3 regions of the Pseudomonas sp. MH10 genome follow, and region 2 is predicted to be linked to each of the others. Evidence: predicted binding sites of a transcription regulator. Region 2 holds the regulator's gene; each other region holds the start of a gene.
What was found. Region 2 encodes sigma-54, which starts transcription at its own class of promoters, with help from an activator protein. Its sites were predicted from a motif close to ANTGGCATNNANNTTGCTNT; they were not measured.
Positions count from the first base shown of each region.

Region 1: the regulator sigma-54 is predicted to act here: its motif matches at 4,964-4,983, upstream of flgB (flagellar basal body rod protein FlgB).
Region 3: the regulator sigma-54 is predicted to act here: its motif matches at 1,567-1,586, upstream of glnA (glutamate--ammonia ligase).

Region 1 covers NZ_CP133783.1:166,248-173,252, forward strand. The annotation lists gene RHM59_RS00730 (MFS transporter) at 1-81, shown strand, start outside; gene RHM59_RS00735 (flagellar brake protein) at 304-1,050, opposite strand; gene RHM59_RS00740 (flagellar protein FlgN) at 1,131-1,598, opposite strand; gene flgM (flagellar biosynthesis anti-sigma factor FlgM) at 1,646-1,972, opposite strand; gene flgA (flagellar basal body P-ring formation chaperone FlgA) at 2,111-2,872, opposite strand; gene RHM59_RS00755 (chemotaxis protein CheV) at 2,953-3,879, shown strand; gene cheR (protein-glutamate O-methyltransferase CheR) at 3,932-4,759, shown strand; gene flgB (flagellar basal body rod protein FlgB) at 5,027-5,434, shown strand; gene flgC (flagellar basal body rod protein FlgC) at 5,438-5,881, shown strand; gene RHM59_RS00775 (flagellar hook assembly protein FlgD) at 5,897-6,580, shown strand; gene flgE (flagellar hook protein FlgE) at 6,609-7,005, shown strand, end outside.
Region 2 covers NZ_CP133783.1:4,688,993-4,695,997, forward strand. The annotation lists gene pmbA (metalloprotease PmbA) at 1-892, shown strand, start outside; gene RHM59_RS21060 (HPr family phosphocarrier protein) at 1,121-1,393, opposite strand; gene rapZ (RNase adapter RapZ) at 1,410-2,267, opposite strand; gene ptsN (PTS IIA-like nitrogen regulatory protein PtsN) at 2,270-2,734, opposite strand; gene hpf (ribosome hibernation-promoting factor, HPF/YfiA family) at 2,748-3,056, opposite strand; gene RHM59_RS21080 (RNA polymerase factor sigma-54) at 3,136-4,626, opposite strand; gene lptB (LPS export ABC transporter ATP-binding protein) at 4,813-5,538, opposite strand; gene lptA (lipopolysaccharide transport periplasmic protein LptA) at 5,538-6,080, opposite strand; gene lptC (LPS export ABC transporter periplasmic protein LptC) at 6,067-6,639, opposite strand; gene RHM59_RS21100 (HAD family hydrolase) at 6,649-7,005, opposite strand, start outside.
Region 3 covers NZ_CP133783.1:3,560,036-3,567,040, reverse strand. The annotation lists gene glnA (glutamate--ammonia ligase) at 60-1,466, opposite strand; gene thiI (tRNA uracil 4-sulfurtransferase ThiI) at 1,801-3,255, shown strand; gene typA (translational GTPase TypA) at 3,396-5,216, shown strand; gene RHM59_RS15820 (YkgJ family cysteine cluster protein) at 5,381-5,815, opposite strand; gene RHM59_RS15815 (DUF3482 domain-containing protein) at 6,013-7,005, opposite strand, start outside.

The DNA of each region.
Region 1 (7,005 bases), 1.1 Mb from region 2:
CAAGTCGTTCAAGAGCAGATGCAAGCGCCGGTCGAGGGCGAGCCACAACCGGCAGAGAATGCTGAGAAAGAGTCTGTTTAAGAAAAGGAGCCGCCAACTGTGGGAGCAGGCTTGCCTGCGAAGAGGCCTGAATGGCGGCGCTTCTCTCGACCTGAAACCTGTGTCGCCTGCGTTAGCGATTTCGTTGGCAAGCCACAGAGACTCTACAATTTAATAATGACCGCTTCGGTAGCGGCCAGCTTGTTGGCGAAGCGTTTGCGGAGGAAATTGCGCCGGGCCCTTCGCCAACAGACACAGGTCTGATCAGAAGTCGTCGTCTTTATCGAATCGCCGCGCTTCGCGCTGCAATTGATACACAAAGCGCTCAACCTGCCGTTGCACCAGCCCGCTCATGTTGTGAAAACGGATACCGCCAAAGGTCACGTCGATGCGCTCTTCGTAGTGCAGGTAACGCAGCTCCACAGGCGCGGTCATTTTGCCAAAGGGCAGGGCGGCGATAAAGCGCTCATAAACCTGACCCAACTGTAGCCGGTCAGAAATATCACCTTCAAAACGCAGCTTGCAGCCGGTGGCGGAAATATCCAGCAACTTGCCATTAATGGGTGACAAGAGTTTGTCGCCGCCAATCTCCACATTTACTAACTGGGCCAGTTTGAGCGCTGCACGGAAGGCATTGCGGCGTTGGTGATAAACCACTTCTTTGGGCAGGACGCCTCTGTAGCAGCGGTGCTCGCCATCGTCGATAGTCAGGGCATCCACGCTTTCCCAAGCGATTCGCACGCCGTCGTGGAAGCCTTCGACGCGATAGGCTTCGCCATTGGTCAAGAAACGCTCACCGTCGCGCGGGATCATTTCATCAAGCGCAAGGCTGTTGCTGTCGCGGTCGACTTCAATCAGAAAACTCTGAAAGCGCTGGGTGCGTTCATGAAACGTAATGATCAACGGGTCGTGACTGTCCAGAAGCAACCGCAAATTAGCGGAAATCTCCAGCGACGTAGTGAGGACCTTTGGCGGTTGCGGAGCATCTTCCGCGTTTACGGCATTGAACACTGTTCATCATCCCAAGCAGAATACTATAGCTCTCAATCGCCAGCATTTTGCCAGCATGTGTAACGCCTTGATACAGGAATTTAAGCTTGGCTAAGAGGGCGCGGCTTGGTGAACCGGGAGGTAGATCCGCGATTGTCGTAGAGCGTTGGCGCATCGCCCCCGGTCAGAATCTTCATCTGGTTGGCGGTGGTCGCCTGTTGTAACTGAATCGATACGCCGTTGTGCTGGTTGGTAGTGCGGCACTCGGACATGAGGCCGGCCAACATATCGCCCTGCGTGAGGAGCGCTTCGCCTACAGACGAATGGCCTGCCAATTCAACAAGGCCGTCCCGGTCCGGGCTCAGCTTGAGGTCGATAAGAATTTGACTGCGCTTGCGGCCACGCTGCTCAAGCATGATCACCAGCGCCTGCTTTTGCGCGAGGATTTCCTCCAGCAAAAACAGGTCGCGGCCATGCAAAGCCAGGGATTCGGCCTGCAGTAGCTCCAGCAGATGTTGTGCTGGGGCCATGTCATCGTTGATCAGTTGCAGCAGAGTAGTGTCGTGCATGGCTGGCTCTGGGTTTTAAGCGTCCAAAAGCCCGCGCAAGCCTAAGGCTAGCGCTGGGCTTCGAAATTAAGCAGTTTGCTGGCGACGCGGCCGCTGTCGACTGTGTAGCTGCCGTCGGCAACGGCCTGCTTCAACTCGGCCACGCGGGCGCTGTTGACGACGGGCTGGCTGCGCACTTTATCGCCGATGGTTTGCAGTCGCTGAGCTTCATCACTGAGGTGCACCGCTTCTCCGCTGGACTGGCTGACGGTACTTGCTTTTGGGGTCGCGCTGGAGGAGTCCGCAACGGTGGTGCTGGTCTCCTTGGTGGTGCCGGAGCGCGAGCTGCCCGTAGCAGGTGCAGTGCTGTTTAAACGACTAAAGTCGATGACCATTTTTAAAAACCTCTAGGTGTTTGGACGCTTGCCTTGTTTTCGGCCAAACACGAAATAACTTTAGCGCTTAATTGAAGTGAGGGTAACGCCGTCGCAGGCTGAATCAGTCTAGGAAACTCTGCACCATCACGCCAGCAATCACAAGGCGACTTCAACTTGTCCCGGTGCGGTTACCCGCGCTTTGATCACGCGTTGCGAATTCAAGTTCCGCACCCTGATTTGCTCGCTCATTCCACCGTCGGATAGCGCTTCGCCCGGCATACGCACCTGGAGTGTGCCGCTTTTAGCGGTGATGATCACCTGATCGCCCTTGCGAATAACCTCGGCTTGCTCCAACTGCAGCGGCGTAAGCACCTGATCGTTGATCATTTGTCGGGTCACTTTCTGCCCGATGGCATCATCAATCGAGGTCATAAAGCCCTGAGGCATTTGACTGATGTCACGTTCAGCCATGTAAACGTCATCTTCGCCAATGATCGAGGCGCGTTTGAGGGGGCGCTTCACAATCACCACCTGGCGAAATAAATGAACCTGTGCGGGCACGTAAACCGTCCACGGCAAGGTTCCTTCGCAACGAACTTTTACGGTGACACGGCCGATGGGCTGGGCAGGACTTTCGAGGCTGGCTGTCAATTCCTTGTCGCACTGGGTCAGCGTCATCCGTTGATCCAGTGTATTGACCTGTATCTGATAGCGGCCCTCTAAATGTGTCGTGGCCTGATAGTCCTCGACAGAGAATTCAAGAAACCCTTGGGTCGCGCCGATAAGTTGATCAGGCACGCTTAAAAGCACGGCCTGCGCCGGTTGGCAGACACTGAAAAAACACAGCGCGGCAACCGCGCAGTGTAAGCTGCCGGGAAATGATGCCATGCGTCGGGAAAATGTCGTTTTCGAATTCATAACAGTTAAAAAGCAAGCCCCGTGCCGCTTCCTCATGTGAGTGCGCTTCGGTTCGAAGCTTTTGGTCTAGGAGTCACGGCATGGCTGGTGTAATGGATTCGGTGAACCAGCGCACTCAACTGGTAGGGCAGAACCGCCTTGAGCTTTTGCTGTTCCGTCTCAACGGACAGCAGCTCTACGGGATCAACGTGTTCAAGGTCAAAGAGGTGCTGCAATGCCCTAAATTGACCGTGATGCCCAGGTCCAACCCAGTGGTGCGCGGCGTTGCAAATATTCGTGGGGCGACCATTCCGATCATTGATCTGGCGATGGCCACCGGCGCGCAGGCGTTGAAAGACGTCAGTAACACCTTCGTGATCATCACGGAATACAACACCAAGATTCAGGGTTTTCTGGTGCATTCGGTAGAACGCATCGTGAATATGAACTGGGAGGAGATCCATCCGCCACCCAAGGGGACCGGGCGCGATCACTACCTGACGGCAGTGACTCGAGTCGACAATCAGTTGGTTGAAATCATCGATGTGGAGAAAATCCTCGCCGAAGTAGCGCCCACCTCCGAGCATATTTCTGTCGGCGTGATAGACGTTGAGACTCAGGCGAAAGCAGTCACGCTGCGCGTCTTGACGGTGGATGACTCCTCGGTCGCGCGCAAGCAGGTCTCGCGTTGTCTGCAAACGGTCGGCGTCGAGGTGGTGGCCTTGAACGATGGCCGGCAGGCGTTGGATTACTTGCGCAAGATGGTTGAGGAAGGCAAGAAGCCCGAAGAAGAATTTTTGATGATGATCTCGGACATCGAAATGCCTGAAATGGACGGATACACCCTGACCGCAGAAATCCGCGCCGATCCGCGCATGCAAAAGCTGCATATCATCCTGCATACTTCCTTGTCGGGTGTCTTCAACCAGGCGATGGTCAAGAAAGTCGGCGCCGATGATTTTCTCGCAAAGTTCCGACCTGATGATCTCGCATCCCGGGTAGTTGCCCGGATCAACGCAGCGAAATAATCACCGCAGGCAGTGCCCTGCGGTGGTACATACGAGTTAAGAGGCGGTTTCTTTGTCTACGGGTAATTTGGATTTCGAACAGTTCCGGGTCTTCCTGGAAAAAGCCTGTGGCATCTTGCTGGGTGAAAATAAGCAGTACCTGGTTTCCAGCCGTCTCAACAAGCTGATGGAGCAGCAGGGCATCAAATCCTTGGGTGAGTTGATTCAGCGGATCCAGGCCCAGCCACGCAGTGGTTTGCGTGAGCAGGTAGTCGACGCGATGACGACCAACGAAACCTTATGGTTTCGTGACACCTATCCGTTCGAAGTGCTGAAAAACAGGGTGCTTCCGGAAGCGATCAAAGCCAGCCCCAATCAGCGTCTGCGAATCTGGTCGGCGGCATGCTCCTCTGGGCAGGAACCGTATTCGCTGTCGATGTCGATCGACGAGTTTGAGCGGACCAACATCGGTCATCTCAAAGGCGGCGTGCAAATCGTTGCCACGGATTTATCCGGGGCGATGCTGACCAACTGCAAATCGGGTGAGTACGACAGTTTGGCGATTGGGCGGGGGCTTTCTCCCGAGCGGCTACAGCGATTCTTCGACGTCAAGACACCGGGACGCTGGGCGGTCAAAGCACCCATCAAGAACCGTGTGGAATTTCGCTCGTTTAACCTGCTCGACAGCTACGCCAGCCTGGGTAAGTTCGATGTCGTGTTTTGTCGCAACGTATTGATCTACTTTTCGGCTGAAGTTAAAAAAGACATCCTGCTGCGCATTCACAGCACACTCAAGCGGGGTGGTTATCTGTTCCTTGGCGCCTCCGAAGCACTCAATGGTTTGCCTGACCATTACCAGATGGTGCAATGCAGTCCGGGGATTATTTACCAGACCAAGTAAGTGTCATCGCCACTTAAAAATGCCCCTGTCGCAAGATCGGGGCATTTTTGTGTGCGCAGATCGCGCGTTGCAAGGTTAAGCCAACGGCAACCGATGCCGGTGCCCATTGCCGCTTTACTGGCGGTCAGCGGAAATCCATTGCCGCTATTTTGGCTTGCCGCTTGGTCAACCTGCTTGAAGCCCTTGAATTACGGCTCTAAAGAAGCTGGCACGCTGATTGCTTTGTCTCAGATACGAAAACAGGTCAGCCGCTAAAGGTTTCCCGAGATGAGCATCAGCTTCGATAAAGCGTTAGGCATTCATGAGCAGGCGCTTGCCTTCCGCGCTCAGCGTGCAGAAGTGTTGGCCAATAACATTGCCAACGCCGACACGCCGAATTACAAGGCGCGAGACCTGGACTTCGCCGCCGTGCTCGCGGCCCAGGCCGACAAGAGTAAGAACGGCACGTTCGCGATGAACACTACCAATGCCGGCCACATCGAAGCTAACACCCTGGGCAACATGGACGGGACGTTGCTTTATCGCACCCCGAGTCAGCCATCCCTGGATCAGAACACCGTTGATGGTCAGGTTGAACAGGCCAACTACGCGCAGAACTCGGTGGGCTTCCAAGCCAGCTTTACCTTTCTCAATAACAAATTCAAAGGGCTTATGTCAGCCCTGCGAGGAGAGTAATTCATGTCCCTTGCCAGCGTTTTTAGCATTGCCGGTACCGGCATGAGCGCGCAGACCACGCGATTGAATACCGTGGCCAGCAACATTGCCAACGCCGAAACAGTTTCGTCGAGCGCAGGTGGGACCTATCGCGCCCGTCACCCGGTGTTTGCCACCGTCATGCAGGGTCAAACCGATGGCGACAGCGGTTCGTTGTTCGGTAGCGAGAGCGAAGCGGGCGAGGGTGTTCAGGTTGCCGGTATTGTCCAGGACCAGAGCAACCTCGACGCGCGCTATGAGCCGAACCATCCGGCTGCCGACAAAAACGGTTACGTCTACTACCCCAACGTCAACGTTGTGCAAGAAATGGCCGACATGATTTCTGCCAGTCGCTCGTTTCAAACCAACGCGGACATGATGAATACCGCCAAAACCATGATGCAGAAGGTTCTGACCCTGGGTCAGTAATAAGGGGCGCAGCTAATGACAACGACTACCGCGGTCGGCCAATCGGTCCTAGACCAGCTTTCAAAAACATCAGGGACTTCGGTCACTACCAATCCTTCCTCAGCGCTGGGCAAAGATGCCTTCTTGCAACTGCTCGTAACTCAGTTGAAAAACCAAGACCCGCTCACCCCGCAGGACAACACTGCGTTTGTGTCCCAACTGGCCCAGTTTAGCAATCTGGAGGCGACACAGAATCTCAACACTTCGGTCGGCTCGATTGCTACCACTTACCAATCGTCCCAAGCGCTGCAAGCGTCTTCACTGGTCGGGCGTTCGGTCGTCGTCGCGACCGGCACGGCAGTGGTCGATACCACTAAAGGGATGACCGGCTCGGTCGCGGTGCCCGCTTCTAGTTCTACAGTCGTCAAGATCAACGACGCCTCAGGCAATTTGGTCGACACCATCGACTTGGGTATTCAACCGGCAGGCACGACCAGTTTTACTTGGGACGGCAAGGCAAGTGACGGCACCGTTGCACCGGCGGGTACATACAGCGTTGTGGCCACGGGTACTGCTGGTGGTACGGCCACTGCATTGACGACTTACCTGCCCGCCACTGTGAACAGCGTGACGATGGGTTTGGCTGGCGCGGAAATGACTTTAAATTTGGCGGGTGGCAGCAGTGTTGGCCTGTCCAAAGTTCAAACAATCGGTATATAGAGCCGACTAGACGGCGTAGGAGCGAAACATGTCATTCAACATCGGTCTCAGTGGGCTCTATGCAGCAAACAAAAGTCTCGACGTCACCGGCAACAACATTGCCAACGTCGCGACCACCGGTTTCAAATCGTCCCGGACCGAATTTCAGGACCAGTACTCGGCGGCAGTCAGCGGTGCCTCTGGCGCCACTAACTCAGGCAGTGGCGTACGGGTTGCTGCTGTGTCTCAGCAGTTTACTCAAGGCAACTTGACCACCGGCACCGGGCGCAGCCTTGACTTGGCGATTCAAGGTAACGGCTTTTTCATGGTCAGCGACAACGGCGAGAAGCTCTACACTCGCGACGGCGCATTCTATCCAGACAAAGACGGCAACATTGTCAACAGCAGCGGCCAGAAGCTGCAGGGCTACAGCGTTGATGCGAGCG
Region 2 (7,005 bases):
GATCAAGAATGCCGACGGCACTACGCTTAATACCCATCAAGGCTGCCGTGTTTATGGCAACAGCCACGGCTTCATCGGTAGCTCTGCTTCGACCCGTCACAGCCTGAGCTGCGTGATGATTGCCGAAGGCGACGGCCAGATGCAGCGCGACTACTGGTATGACGTCAGCCGTCAAGGGGAGCTGTTGGCTGACGCCCAGAGTATCGGTCGACGTGCCGCGCAACGTGCCGCTAGCCGTTTGGGCGCACGGCCGGTCCCGACGTGCGAAGTCCCGGTATTGTTTTCTGCGGAACTGGCGGGCGGCTTGTTCGGACATTTCTTGTCGGCCATCTCCGGGGGCAATCTTTACCGTAAGTCGTCATTTCTCGAAGGCGCTATGGGCCAACGTTTGTTCCCTGAATGGCTAACCCTCGACGAACGTCCTCACCTGATGCGCGCCATGGGCAGCTCTGCGTTCGACGGCGACGGGCTGGCGACCTACGCCAAACCATTTGTGGAGAATGGTGATCTGGTGTCTTACGTGTTGGGCACCTATTCCGGGCGCAAGCTGGGCTTGCCGAGTACCGCAAACTCAGGCGGCGTGCATAACCTGTTCGTCACCCATGGCGTTGAAGATCAGGCGGCCTTATTGCGTCGCATGGGACGCGGCCTGTTGGTTACCGAGTTGATGGGCAGCGGTTTGAACATGGTCACGGGTGATTACTCCCGTGGCGCAGCGGGTTTTTGGGTTGAAAACGGCGAGATTCAATTCCCGGTTCAGGAGGTCACCATCGCTGGCAACCTGCGGGACATGTTCAAACAAATCGTCGCCATCGGCAGCGATCTTGAACTGCGCAGTAACATTCGCACGGGTTCGGTGTTGATCGAGCGGATGACGGTGGCAGGGAGCTAAATGGCCCCCTATCTGTAGGAGCAACTTGTTGGCGAGGGGCCTGATGCGTGTAAATCAGGTTGACCGCTTCGCCAACAGGTTGGCTCCTACAGAACGATGTGAATCATCTGGGGGACCAAATTCAACTGACTGAATTACAAATATTGGAATTGTAGGGGCTGGCGAAGGCTGCGATGGAATGTTTAGCGCCTACTATTCAGGGTCTGCCGGAATCGCTGTTAGAGCAGATCACTCGCCCTCATCAAACCGGTTGTTAATCAACGCAATCAACCCATCCAGTGCCGCTTGTTCTTCATCGCCTTCGGTGTGCAGGTGAATATCAGTGCCTTTGCCGGCGGCCAACATCATAACGGCCATGATGCTCTTGCCGTCGACCATACTTTCAGCGTCGCGACCGACTCGAATCTTGCACGGAAACCTGCCAGCGACGCCGACGAATTTTGCTGCGGCACGCGCATGCAGTCCGAGCTTATTGATAATGGTAATTTGATGAACGGGCATCGCGATGTAAGTCCTATCAGTTGAGGTCGCGGTGGCGAACCTGAACGTTCTTGAGGGATTGCTGCAACACCTGACCCAAACGCTCGGTCAGGTAGACGGAACGGTGATGCCCGCCGGTGCAGCCAATGGCAATAGTGACGTAAGCACGGTTGCTGGCGGCAAAGCGCGGCAACCATTTGTTCAAATAGGTGTAGATATCCTGGAACATCTCTTCAACGTCAGGCTGAGCGGCCAAGTACTCGATAACGGGTTGGTCGAGACCTGATTGTTCACGCAGCTCTGGCTTCCAGTATGGGTTCGGCAGACAGCGCACGTCGAATACCAGATCTGCGTCCGCCGGCATGCCGCGCTTGAAGCCAAACGACTCCACCAAAAATGCGGTTCCTGGCTCCGGCTTGTTCAACAAGCGCAGCTTGATCATGTCGCGCAGCTGATAGAGATTGAGGAGCGTGGTATTGATCTTCAGGTCAGCCAGGTCAATGATCGGGCCGAGCAGGGAGCTTTCGTCTCGTATCGCTTCAGCCAGCGAGCGATTGGCGCTGCTTAGTGGGTGGCGGCGACGGGTTTCCGAGAAGCGTTTGAGCAGCGTCTCTTCGTCTGCGTCCAGGTACAGCACATCGCATTGAATGTGCCGACTGCGGAGTTCTTCGAGCAGCTGTGGAAAGCGGAATAAATGGCTCGGCAGGTTCCGCGCGTCAATTGAGACGGCGACCAGCGGTTCCGCCAATTCGGTATGAACAAGGGCGCGGTCAGCCAGTTCGGGAAGCAGGCCGGCGGGCAAATTATCGATGCAATAAAAGCCGTTATCTTCCAGCACATTGAGCGCGGTGCTTTTGCCGGAGCCAGATCGGCCACTGACGATGATCATTCGCATGATTAATGTCCGTTCTGCACGTCCAGAACCACCTGGTAGAGAGCCTCGCTACTTTTTGCGCCGCGCAGCCGGTCACGCACATCTTTGCGGTCGAGCATGCTGGCGATTTGTCGCAGCAACTCAAGGTGAGCGTCTGTGGCGGCTTCGGGTACAAGCAGAACGAATAACAGATCAACTGGAGCGCCATCAATGGCGTCGTAGTCAATCGGGGCATCCAGATGAATTAAGGCACTGATAGGGTCGCTGCAACCATTCAGGCGGCAGTGTGGGATGGCGATGCCGTTGCCAAAACCGGTCGAACCGAGTTTTTCGCGAGCGGTCAGCTTCTCGAAGATATCGTGCGAATCCAGACCTGGCAGTTCATGGCCGATCAGATTGGCAACTTGCCTGAGTGCTTTTTCTTTGCTGCCGCCCGGCACATTCACGATGGAACGGCCGGGGGTCAGGATATTTTCAAGTCGGATCATGAGTTGGGAGTGTTTAGCGAGCTGTCGCACCTTTAAGGATGTTCTGCTGCTTTTCCTTATGCTTGAGCAATTGTCTGTCGAGCTTGTCAGTAAGTAGATCGATGGCCGCATACATGTCGTCATGTTCTGCGTTAGCGACTACCTCCCCACCGTGGATGTGCAGCGTGGCTTCGATCTTCTGTTTCAGTTTCTCGACCGCCATCGTTACCTGCACATTTGTAATCTTGTCAAAGTGCCCTTCTAGCTTTTTGAGTTTGAGCTCAATGTACTCACGCAGGGGCTTTGTCACTTCTAGCTGGTGTCCACTGATGTTGACTTGCATACAGCGTCTCCTTCGTTGCCAGTGCATAAAGAGGCAGGCTAAATACCTGCCACTGGAACGCTACAGCTTCAAGTCCTCGTCACATCAATCGCTTGCGCTCGCTCGAAGGCGCGATGCCTAGTGATTCGCGGTATTTGGCGACCGTGCGACGGGCTACCTGAATGCCTTGTGCCTCCAGTAAACCAGCGATCTTGCTGTCACTCAACGGCTTTTTCTGATTTTCCGCTGCAACCAGTTTTTTGATGATCGCGCGGATGGCTGTGGACGAACACTCACCGCCCTCTGAGGTGCTTACGTGGCTTGAAAAGAAATATTTCAGTTCGTAAATGCCACGGGGGGTGTGCATGAATTTCTGAGTGGTCACCCGGGAAATTGTCGACTCGTGCATGCCGACCGCTTCTGCGATGTCATGCAAGACCAACGGCTTCATCGCTTCGTCACCGTACTCAAGAAAGCCGCGCTGATGCTCGACAATCTGCGTCGCCACCTTCATTAAGGTTTCATTGCGGCTTTGCAGGCTCTTGATGAACCAGCGGGCTTCTTGCAGTTGATTGCGCATGAACGTGTTGTCGGCGCTGGTATCGGCCCGGCGAACGAAGCCTGCGTACTGAGGGTTGACCCGGAGGCGTGGCACCGACTCTTGATTAAGTTCCACCAACCAGCGTTCGTTGTCTTTGCGCACGATCACGTCGGGCACGACGTATTCGGCTTCAGCGGATTCAATTTGCGAACCTGGACGCGGGTTGAGGCTCTGTACCAGTTCGATCACTTGGCGTAGCTCATCTTCCTTGAGCTTCATGCGTCGCATCAACTGACTGTAATCGCGGCTGCCGAGCAGGTCGATGTAATCGCCTACCAGGCGCTGTGCTTCTGCCAGCCAGCGGGTTTTTGCCGGTAACTGGCGCAATTGCAGTGACAGGCATTCGCTCAGGTTACGAGCGCCGATACCCGCAGGTTCGAATTGCTGGATACGGTGCAGCACCGCTTCTATTTCATCCAGTTCAACGTCCATCTCCGGATCGAAAGCATCGAGAATCTCCTCAAGCGATTCGTCGAGGTAACCCTGATTGTTAATGCAGTCGATCAACGTCACGGCGATCAGGCGATCGGTATCGGACATTGGTGCCAGGTTCAGCTGCCACAGCAGATGGCTCTGCAGGCTTTCGCCAACGGATGTGCGGGTGGTGAAATCCCACTCGTCATCATCGTTGCTCGGCAGACTGCTGGTGCTGGTCTGGTAAACGTCGTCCCAAGCCGTATCAACAGGCAACTCGTTGGGTGTGCGCTCACTCCAGTCGCCGTCTTCCAGGTTGTCTACCGTGGGGGCAGCTTCCTGATAGGTCGGTTCCTGAACGTCAGGATTAGGTTTCTCTACGCTGTCGGCAACCGGATCGGCGTTGTCGAAGTCGTCGCCTTCTTCCTGGCGCTCCAGCATAGGATTGGACTCCAACGCTTCCTGGATCTCTTGTTGAAGGTCCAGGGTCGACAGTTGGAGGAGGCGGATGGCCTGTTGCAGCTGAGGTGTCATCGTCAGCTGCTGGCCCATTCTCAGGACTAGCGATGGTTTCATGGCTGGGGCTTAACACCTTATTCGCCGGCGCTCATGCGCCATCTACTACAGGGCGCCGAAGCGCCAACTTAAGCAAATTATATGCCTGAAACCTAAGTGTTTGCCTAGAGTGCGCTGACAATTAAAATGCTTGCCAACGCGAGATTCTAGCGTCCGTCGCCTGTGAAGAGCGAAATACCGCAGACCTTACAGGCGGAATTCATGGCCGAGGTAAACCTCTTTAACCAATTGGTTGGCCAGAATGGTTTCTGAATTACCTTCGGCGATCAGTTGACCATCGTTGACGATGTAGGCCGTTTCACAAATATCCAGCGTATCGCGAACGTTGTGATCGGTAATCAAAACGCCAATCCCCTTGGCTTTCAAGTGGTAGATGATCTGCTTGATATCGCCCACTGAAATCGGGTCGACACCTGCAAACGGCTCATCCAGCAAAATGAACTTGGGTGAAGTTGCCAAGGCGCGTGCGATTTCTACGCGACGGCGTTCGCCGCCGGAAAGGCTCATGCCCAGGTTGTCGCGAATGTGACTGATGTGGAATTCCTGCAGCAGGCTTTCCAGTTCTTTGCGACGGGCCGCGCGATCGAGTTCCTTGCGGGTTTCAAGTATCGCCATGATGTTATCGGCAACCGACAGCTTGCGAAAAATAGACGCTTCCTGCGGCAGGTAACCGATCCCGGCCCGCGCACGACCGTGCATTGGCTGGTGGCTGACGTCTAGGTCGTCAATCAATACACGGCCCTGATCGGCTTGTGCCAGGCCTACTATCATGTAGAAACAGGTTGTTTTACCTGCGCCGTTAGGGCCAAGCAGTCCGACGATCTGACCGCTGTCGATAGACAAGCTGACATCGCGTACGACCTGCCGACCCTTGTAGGCTTTAGCCAAGTGCTGGGCTTTCAGCGTCGCCATTAAGGGGCCTTCTGCGCGTCGGGTTTGTTTTTTGGCTGAATGACCATGTCGATCCGGGGTCGCGGCGCGGTCAATTTGGTGCCGTTTGCGCGACCGGCGTTAACGATCTGCTTCACCGTGTCGTAGATGATTTTTTCACCTTCGGAGGTGTTGCCGTCGTTGATCACCTTGGCCTTATCGATCAGGACGATTTTGTTATCAAGGGCGAAATACTGAATAGTCACGCCGTAGGCCTGAACAATAGGCTTGTTCAGTTCGGGGGTCTGTTCGTAGTAAGCAAGATTGCCCACCGAAGTAAAGACGTTGACTTCGCCGGTAGATGTTCGGGTGATGGTCACCGTGTTGCCGGTGATCTTCATGGTGCCCTGGGTGATGATGACGTTGCCTTTATAGGTGGCAATGCCTTGCTTGTCATCGAGTTGCGCATCGTCAGACTGGATATGAATAGGCTGATCGCGGTCCGTCGGGAGAGCCCAAGCGCTCACGCTTCCCAGTACTGTGCCCAGTCCGAGCAAAAAAGGGAGGGTTTTAACGAGCCTCATACTGTCCTCTTACGTGGGAGAGCAGGTTCATCCTGCCGTCGTTCAAATACGCTTTCATACCCGTTCCGGTGGTAACACCGCCGAAGCCGTCGATTCTAACGGCTTGCTCGGTCTGCGCATATTGCTTCTGTGGGAATACCGTCATTCGACTACTGGTAATAATGGTTGTCCGGTTCTTTTCGTCTGTTCGAGCGACACGTACCGAGTCAATCAGCTCGACTTGAGTGCCGCCAGGCGAGACTTCGCCCTTCAAACTTTGTACGTGCCAAGGATACAGGGCGCCGCGAAACAGTTGCAGGTCGGGGTTGGTCAGAAGCGTGATGTCCGAGGCCTTAAGATGCTCGACCTTGTCGGATGTCATGTCGTACTGAAGTTTGCCGTCAGGCAAGAACTGCAGGCTGTGCGTCTTGGTGGCGTAGAAGTCGATAGCGCCCGGATCGACAACTGCCGCTTTCTGCTCCAGAAAACTTTCCGGGCTGATGTTCCAGTAGCCTGCCGCTGCGACCAGCAGTGCAAGCACACCCAGAATCAAGAACCTGCGAATTTTTTTGCTCAGCATAAATAACTTCTATAAGTAGGCGGCGTGGGCCGCTTCAAGGCTGCCTTGGGCGTTCAGGATCAGTTCGCAAAATTCGCGAGCTGCGCCTTCACCGCCGCGAGCCAGGGTAATGCCATGAGCATGTTGCCGGACAAAACTGGCCGCATTCGCAACCGCCATGCCCAGGCCGACGCGTCGAATGACCGGCAAGTCTGGCAGATCATCACCCAGATAGGCGACTTGTTCGTAACTCAGGTTGAGTTGGGCCAGTAATTCGTCGAGTACGACCAGCTTATCTTCACGGCCCTGATACAGATGCTGAATGCCCAGATTCTTTGCTCGGCGTTCGACCACCGGGGTCTTGCGTCCGCTGATAATAGCGGTGAT
Region 3 (7,005 bases), 1.1 Mb from region 2:
CAAAAAAGGCCTCCCGAAGGAGGCCTCTTTGTTACGTCAATGCAGCCGACGTGACTGGATTAGCAGCTGTAGTACAGCTCGTATTCCAGTGGGTGTACGAACGTGCGTACTTTGATTTCTTCTTCGCTTTTCAAGCCGATGTAAGCGTCGATGAAGTCGTCGCTGAATACGCCGCCTTTGGTCAAGAACGCACGACCTTTGTCCAACTCTTCCAGGGCTTCTTTCAAGCTACCGCAAACCTGTGGAATCTCTTTCGCTTCTTCAGGCGGCAGGTCATACAGGTTTTTGTCAGCAGCGTCGCCAGGGTGGATCTTGTTCTGGATGCCGTCCAGGCCAGCCATCAACAGTGCAGCGAACGCCAGGTAAGGGTTAGCTGCTGGGTCCGGGAAGCGTGCTTCAATACGGCGAGCTTTAGGGCTGGACACGTAAGGAATACGGATCGAAGCGGAACGGTTACGTGCCGAGTAGGCCAGCATGACCGGTGCTTCGAAACCTGGGACCAGACGCTTGTACGAGTTGGTCGACGGGTTGGTGAAGCCGTTCAGTGCTTTACCGTGCTTGATGATGCCGCCGATGAAGAACAGGGCGGTGTCGGACAGGCCGGCATAACCTTCGCCAGCGAAGGTGTTCTTGCCATCTTTGGCAATGGACAAGTGCACGTGCATGCCTGAACCGTTGTCGCCATAAAGAGGCTTAGGCATGAAGGTAGCGGTACGGCCGTAAGCATCAGCTACGTTGTGTACGCAATATTTCAGGGTCTGAACTTCGTCAGCCTTCTTCACCAACGTGTTGAACTGAACGCCGATTTCGTTTTGGCCAGCAGTCGCCACTTCATGGTGGTGAACTTCGATCACCAGGCCCATCTCTTCCATTGCATTACACATGGAGGTACGGATTTCGTGGTCGTGGTCGAACGGAGGCACTGGGAAGTAGCCGCCTTTCACACCTGGACGGTGGCCTTTGTTGCCGCCTTCGATGTCCTGGTCGGACATCCATGAACCTTGCTCAGAGTAGATCTTGAACATGGAGCCGGAGATGTCAGATTTGAATTTTACGGAGTCGAAGATGAAGAACTCTGGCTCTGGACCGACGAAAACAGTGTCGCCGATACCAGTGGACTTCAGGTATTCCTCTGCACGGTGAGCAATGGCGCGTGGGTCGCGGTCATAGCCTTGCATGGTCGAAGGTTCGATGATGTCGCAAACCAGGATAATGGTTGGGTCTTCAGTGAACGGGTCGAGCACGGCGGTGCTGTCGTCGGGCATCAGGATCATGTCGGACGCTTCGATGCCTTTCCAGCCAGCAATGGAGGAGCCGTCGAACATTTTGCCGATTTCAAAGAAATCTTCATCCAGCGCATCGCGAGCCGGCATGGTCACGTGGTGCTGAATGCCTTTGGTGTCCGTGAAGCGCAGATCAATCCACTTAACGTCTTGATCTTTGATGAGTTGAACCGTCTTCGACATAGTGTCCTCCGGGTGGCTTCGGGCCAGGGTAGTGGTTTTTGACCCTTTGAATTGGGTGATGCCAGGCGCGAATATCGGCCAAGGCAGCCTGCCTCACAAGGGAGCAAATTGCATGCCAGTGCCCCGTGTTGGATTTTTTGCTTGAAACGCAGGCGCTTAGGCTATTAAAGCGGACATTTGAAATATTTGATGCGCCATTATGATGCTCGCTTTTCCAAAGATGGTCTTTTTTGGTGCGCTCAGTGTGGCGCTCAGAATAACTGGTTAAACCTTGAGCAATTTCCGCTATAATTCCGCCCCCACTTTTTCGGCTGGCACATCGCGCGCTGTATACATGAAACTAATCGTAAAAGTCTTCCCAGAGATCACCATCAAAAGCCGGCCGGTGCGTAAGCAATTCATCCGCCAGTTGGCCAAGAACATCCGTACCGTGCTCCGCGACCTGGACCCGGCGCTGGTGGTGGCCGGCGTGTGGGACAATCTTGAGGTTGAGACCAAGGTCAGCGAGCCGAAAGTCTTGCTTGAGATGACTGAGCGCCTGAGTTGCATGCCGGGCATCGCGAATTTTCTGCAGGTCGCAGAATATCCCCTTGGCGACATGGACGACATTCTCGCCAAGTGCAAATTTCACTACGGTGATTCCCTGTCCGGGAAAATATTTTCAGTACGCTGCAAGCGCGCCGGTAAACATACATTCAGCTCCATGGACGTCGAAAAGTACGTCGGCAGCCAGCTTCGCCAACAGTGCGGAGCTGCCGGAATTGACTTGAAAAAACCTGAAATCGAAGTTCGCATGGAAATTCGCGACCAACGGTTATTCGTAATTCACAGTCAGCACAACAGCATCGGCGGTTATCCGTTAGGCGCCCTCGAACAGACCCTGGTGTTGATGTCCGGCGGTTTCGATTCGACGGTGGCGGCCTACCAGATCATGCGCCGTGGGCTCATGAGCCACTTTTGCTTCTTCAATCTCGGCGGCCGCGCCCACGAATTGGGTGTGATGGAAGTCGCCCATTTCCTCTGGAAGAAGTACGGCAGCTCGCAAAGAGTGCTGTTTGTCAGCGTTCCGTTCGAAGAGGTTCTGGGAGAAATTCTCGAGAAAGTCGATAACAGTCATATGGGCGTGGTTTTGAAGCGTATGATGTTGCGCGCTGCGTCTTCAATTGCGGATCGGCTTGAAATCGACGTATTGGTCACTGGTGAAGCGATTTCCCAGGTTGCCAGCCAAACGCTGCCGAACCTGTCACTCATCGATGCTGCGACTGACAAGCTGGTATTGCGCCCGCTGATCGCCAGTCACAAGCAAGACATCATCGATCAGGCTAGCGAGATCGGGACTGCCGATTTCGCCAAGCACATGCCTGAATATTGCGGGGTGATTTCGATCAACCCCAAGACCAACGCCAAGCGCAACCGCGTTGAGTACGAGGAACAACAGTTCGACATGGCTATTCTCGAGCGAGCGCTTGAGCGAGCAAAACTGGTGACAATCGATCGAGTAATCGACGAGTTGAGCCAAAGTGTCGACATAGAAGAAGTCAGTCAGGCGCTGGCCGGTCAGATCGTTATCGACATCCGTCACCCGGATGCTCAGGAAGATCAGCCGCTGGAATTGCCTGGCATTGAGATACAAACACTGCCGTTCTATGCATTGAACAGCCGTTTCAAGGAACTGGATTACACGCGCCAGTACCTGTTGTATTGCGACAAAGGCGTCATGAGTCGCCTGCATGCTCATCATTTGCTCAGTGAGGGGCATGCCAATGTGCGCGTTTATCGACCGAGCTAAGTGCCCGGGGCTGTTTGCCTGTGGCTTGCGTCACCGGCCCCCCGACGCCAGTCGTCTAGCCGTAACGGCTTAGGCCGACTCTACTGTTAATAGCTGCCTACAATAGTCAGCTGACCGAATCCTCTGATCGAGATACACAAGTGATCGAAAATCTACGCAACATCGCCATCATTGCTCACGTTGACCATGGTAAAACCACCCTGGTAGACAAACTCTTGCGTCAATCCGGCACCCTGGAACGCAACGAGCTCAACGACGAGCGCGTGATGGACTCCAACGACCAGGAGAAAGAACGCGGTATTACCATTCTCGCGAAAAACACCGCGATCAACTGGAATGGCTACCACATCAACATCGTAGACACCCCAGGCCACGCCGACTTCGGTGGCGAAGTAGAACGTGTGATGTCGATGGTCGACTCCGTTCTGCTGCTGGTTGATGCTCAAGACGGCCCTATGCCGCAAACCCGTTTCGTGACTAAAAAGGCTTTCGAAGCCGGCCTGCGTCCAATCGTGGTTATCAACAAGGTTGACCGTCCAGGCGCGCGTCCGGACTGGGTTCTGGATCAAATCTTCGACCTGTTCGACAACCTGGGCGCTACCGAAGAGCAGCTGGACTTTAAAGTCATCTACGCCTCTGCCTTGAACGGTATTGCCGGTCTCGACTACAACGAGATGGCTGACGACATGACGCCGTTGTACCAGGCTGTTGTCGATCACGTTCCTGCTCCACAGGTTGACCGTGACGGTCCGTTCCAGATGCAAATCTCGGCACTGGACTACAACAGCTTCCTGGGCGTCATCGGTGTTGGCCGTATCGCTCGTGGTCGCGTCAAGCCGAACACCCAGGTTGTTGCGATCGACGCTGATGGCAAGCGCCGCAACGGCCGTATCCTGAAACTGATGGGTCACCACGGTCTGCACCGCGTTGACGTTGAAGAAGCAGCTGCCGGCGACATCGTCTGCATCAGCGGCTTCGACCAGCTGTTCATCTCCGACACTCTGTGCGACCCACTGAATGTTGAAGCGATGAAGCCGCTGACCGTTGACGAACCTACTGTTTCGATGACCTTCCAGGTAAACGATTCGCCTTTCTGCGGTAAAGAAGGCAAGTTCGTCACCAGCCGTAACATCAAGGAACGTCTGGACAAGGAATTGCTGTTCAACGTTGCTCTGCGCGTTGAAGAAGGCGACTCTGCCGACAAGTTCAAAGTGTCTGGCCGTGGCGAGTTGCACCTCTCGGTACTGATCGAAACCATGCGTCGCGAAGGCTTCGAAATGGGTGTTGGTCGTCCAGAAGTGATCATCCGCATGGTTGACGGCGTTAAGCACGAACCTTACGAAAACGTCACCATCGATCTGCCAGAAGATTCCCAAGGCGCGATCATGGAACAAATCGGTATCCGTAAAGGCGACCTGACCAACATGGTTCCGGATGGCAAGGGCCGTGTTCGCCTTGAATACAACATCCCGGCTCGTGGCTTGATCGGTTTCCGAAACGAATTCCTGACCCTGACTTCAGGCGCCGGCATTCTGACCAGCATCTTCGACCGTTACGACGTGATGAAGTCGGGCGACATGTCCGGCCGTCAGAACGGCGTTCTGGTTTCGGTTGCTACCGGTAAGGCATTGACCTACTCGCTGGAAACTCTTCAAGCGCGTGGCAAGCTGTTCCTGGGTCATGGCGAAGACGTGTACGAAGGCCAAATCGTCGGCATCAACAGCCGCGACAACGACCTGGGCGTTAACCCAACCAAAGGCAAGAAGCTCGACAACATGCGTGCTTCCGGTAAAGACGAAACCATCGCTCTGGTTCCGCCTATCCGTTTCACTCTGGAACAAGCGCTGGAATTCGTTCAAGAAGACGAACTCTGCGAAGTGACTCCAAAGTCGATCCGCCTGCGTAAGAAAATTCTTGGCGAAAGCGAGCGTACCCGCGCTGCCAAGAAAAACGGCAACTGAGTTTAAGTAGCTGTTAAAAAAACGCCCCCGACAGCGATGTCGGGGGCGTTTTTGTTTGTGTGGCGTATGAGCTATTTTTCTGTATGAGCCAACTTGTTGGCGAAGCGCCATAGCTGACAAACCGCATCAGACGCCTCGCCAACAAGTTGGCTCTTACAGGCTGATCAAAAAATATACAGGGTATTATCGACCGGCTTACGCTCAGGGGTTTTTGGCACGTATGCGCAATACCCAGGCCTTGGCCCAATTTTCGGGTGATTGCGGCAGGTATCAGGGCGCTGTTCGTAAATTGTGCACAACCGGCTTTTACGGTCCAGATACAAGCAATCGTTGTTGCTCATGCGCTGCAACGTAAAAATCCCGAGCTTCTGGTTATAGCGCTCGACGATTCCTTCCTTTTGCAGGCGTTTAGCGATGTTCTTCGGTGGATCGCCACGCTCGAACTCATCCACCACACCGATGCGGATCAAGTCCTTGATCTTCACTTCCACCGGCAGCGTACAGCAGCTGGAAATGCAGCCGCCACACATGGTGCTGGAGTATTTAGCCCAGGTATCGATTCGGTCGATTTCTGCGGCGGCGATCAGTGTGGGTTTCATGTGCTTACATTTCCGGGTGTATCGGGCGCGCGATGATACCGGTGGTTGAGGAATTCGCGTAAGCAAAAATTAAATGACCGACTGTCGGTGGTCATCGAAGGGCTGATCAGGCGCTGGCCGCACCTTATCTGTAGGCGCTTGTTGGCGAGGCAGTATGACAGGTGCACCACATAAGGCCTCTCGCGAACAAGTTGGCTCTACAGTAACGCAGCCAGCCCCTCAATGTGCTCCTGCCTCTGCGCTTGGCTCAGCCGCGAATGTGGATTCAGCGACGACCACTGTGGATGCGCCCGTGCCTTTTGCAGTGCATCGGGAAGTTTGCCTTCACGCCAGCTTTTGTCGCTTGGCGCGGCCAGCGTGATGCTTGTCATGGCAGCATGACCGCGCAGGGTCAGCGCTTGCAGCAGTTGCCGCTGGCGCAGGGCGAGCAGCCTCAACACCGCATCGTCAACCGTCAGCTCGCGTTTGCCCTTGAGCTTGCCGATCAGCCGCCCTCCATAGCTGCGAGCCGTTTGCAGGGCACCACCGGCAATCGCACCCGCCAAAGCGGCAGCGCCCAGCGTAATACCGCCCAATAATAAATCGACGCCAGCCCCGGCGGCGGCACCCGCAGCGAGTCCACTGCCGACGCGGACACCCAGCACCTTCAAGGTTTCCGGGTTGAACAAATCGTCGCTCCATCGCCCGTCCAACAGCGGTACATCAATGGCCGTCGCATCGTGCGGGCGAAACGAGTACAGCTTGAGCAGCGCATCGACGCAGCGTTGCTCGCGTTGCCGCACCGCTTTGCGCAAGTCCTCGATAGCAGCCTGTTCCAACCCCGAACCGGTGACGACGCTGCGGCGACAGGCGGCGCAATCTATCAGCAGTTCGGCAATCAGCCTCGTCGCACTGTGCTGACGAGCGCCCCGTTGTGTCTGTTGATCAACGATCAGGCGTTCCAGTTGATCGCGGGAATTTTCCAGCAGCAGCGCCAGGCTTTCATACAACCGGCGCTCGCCATCTTCCGGCGGTGCTACGCTGTCGAACCGCACTAATGCGTGCAAGCCCAGCCGCGCTAGCGCTTCGCGCCACTCGGCTTCGCGGTGTTCAGCGCTGCTGACGAAATTCAGCACCGGCAGCAAGGGTTTGCCACAGCTCGCCAGCACGGCCAATTCATCTCGGTATTTGGCCAGCACCGGTTCACGAGC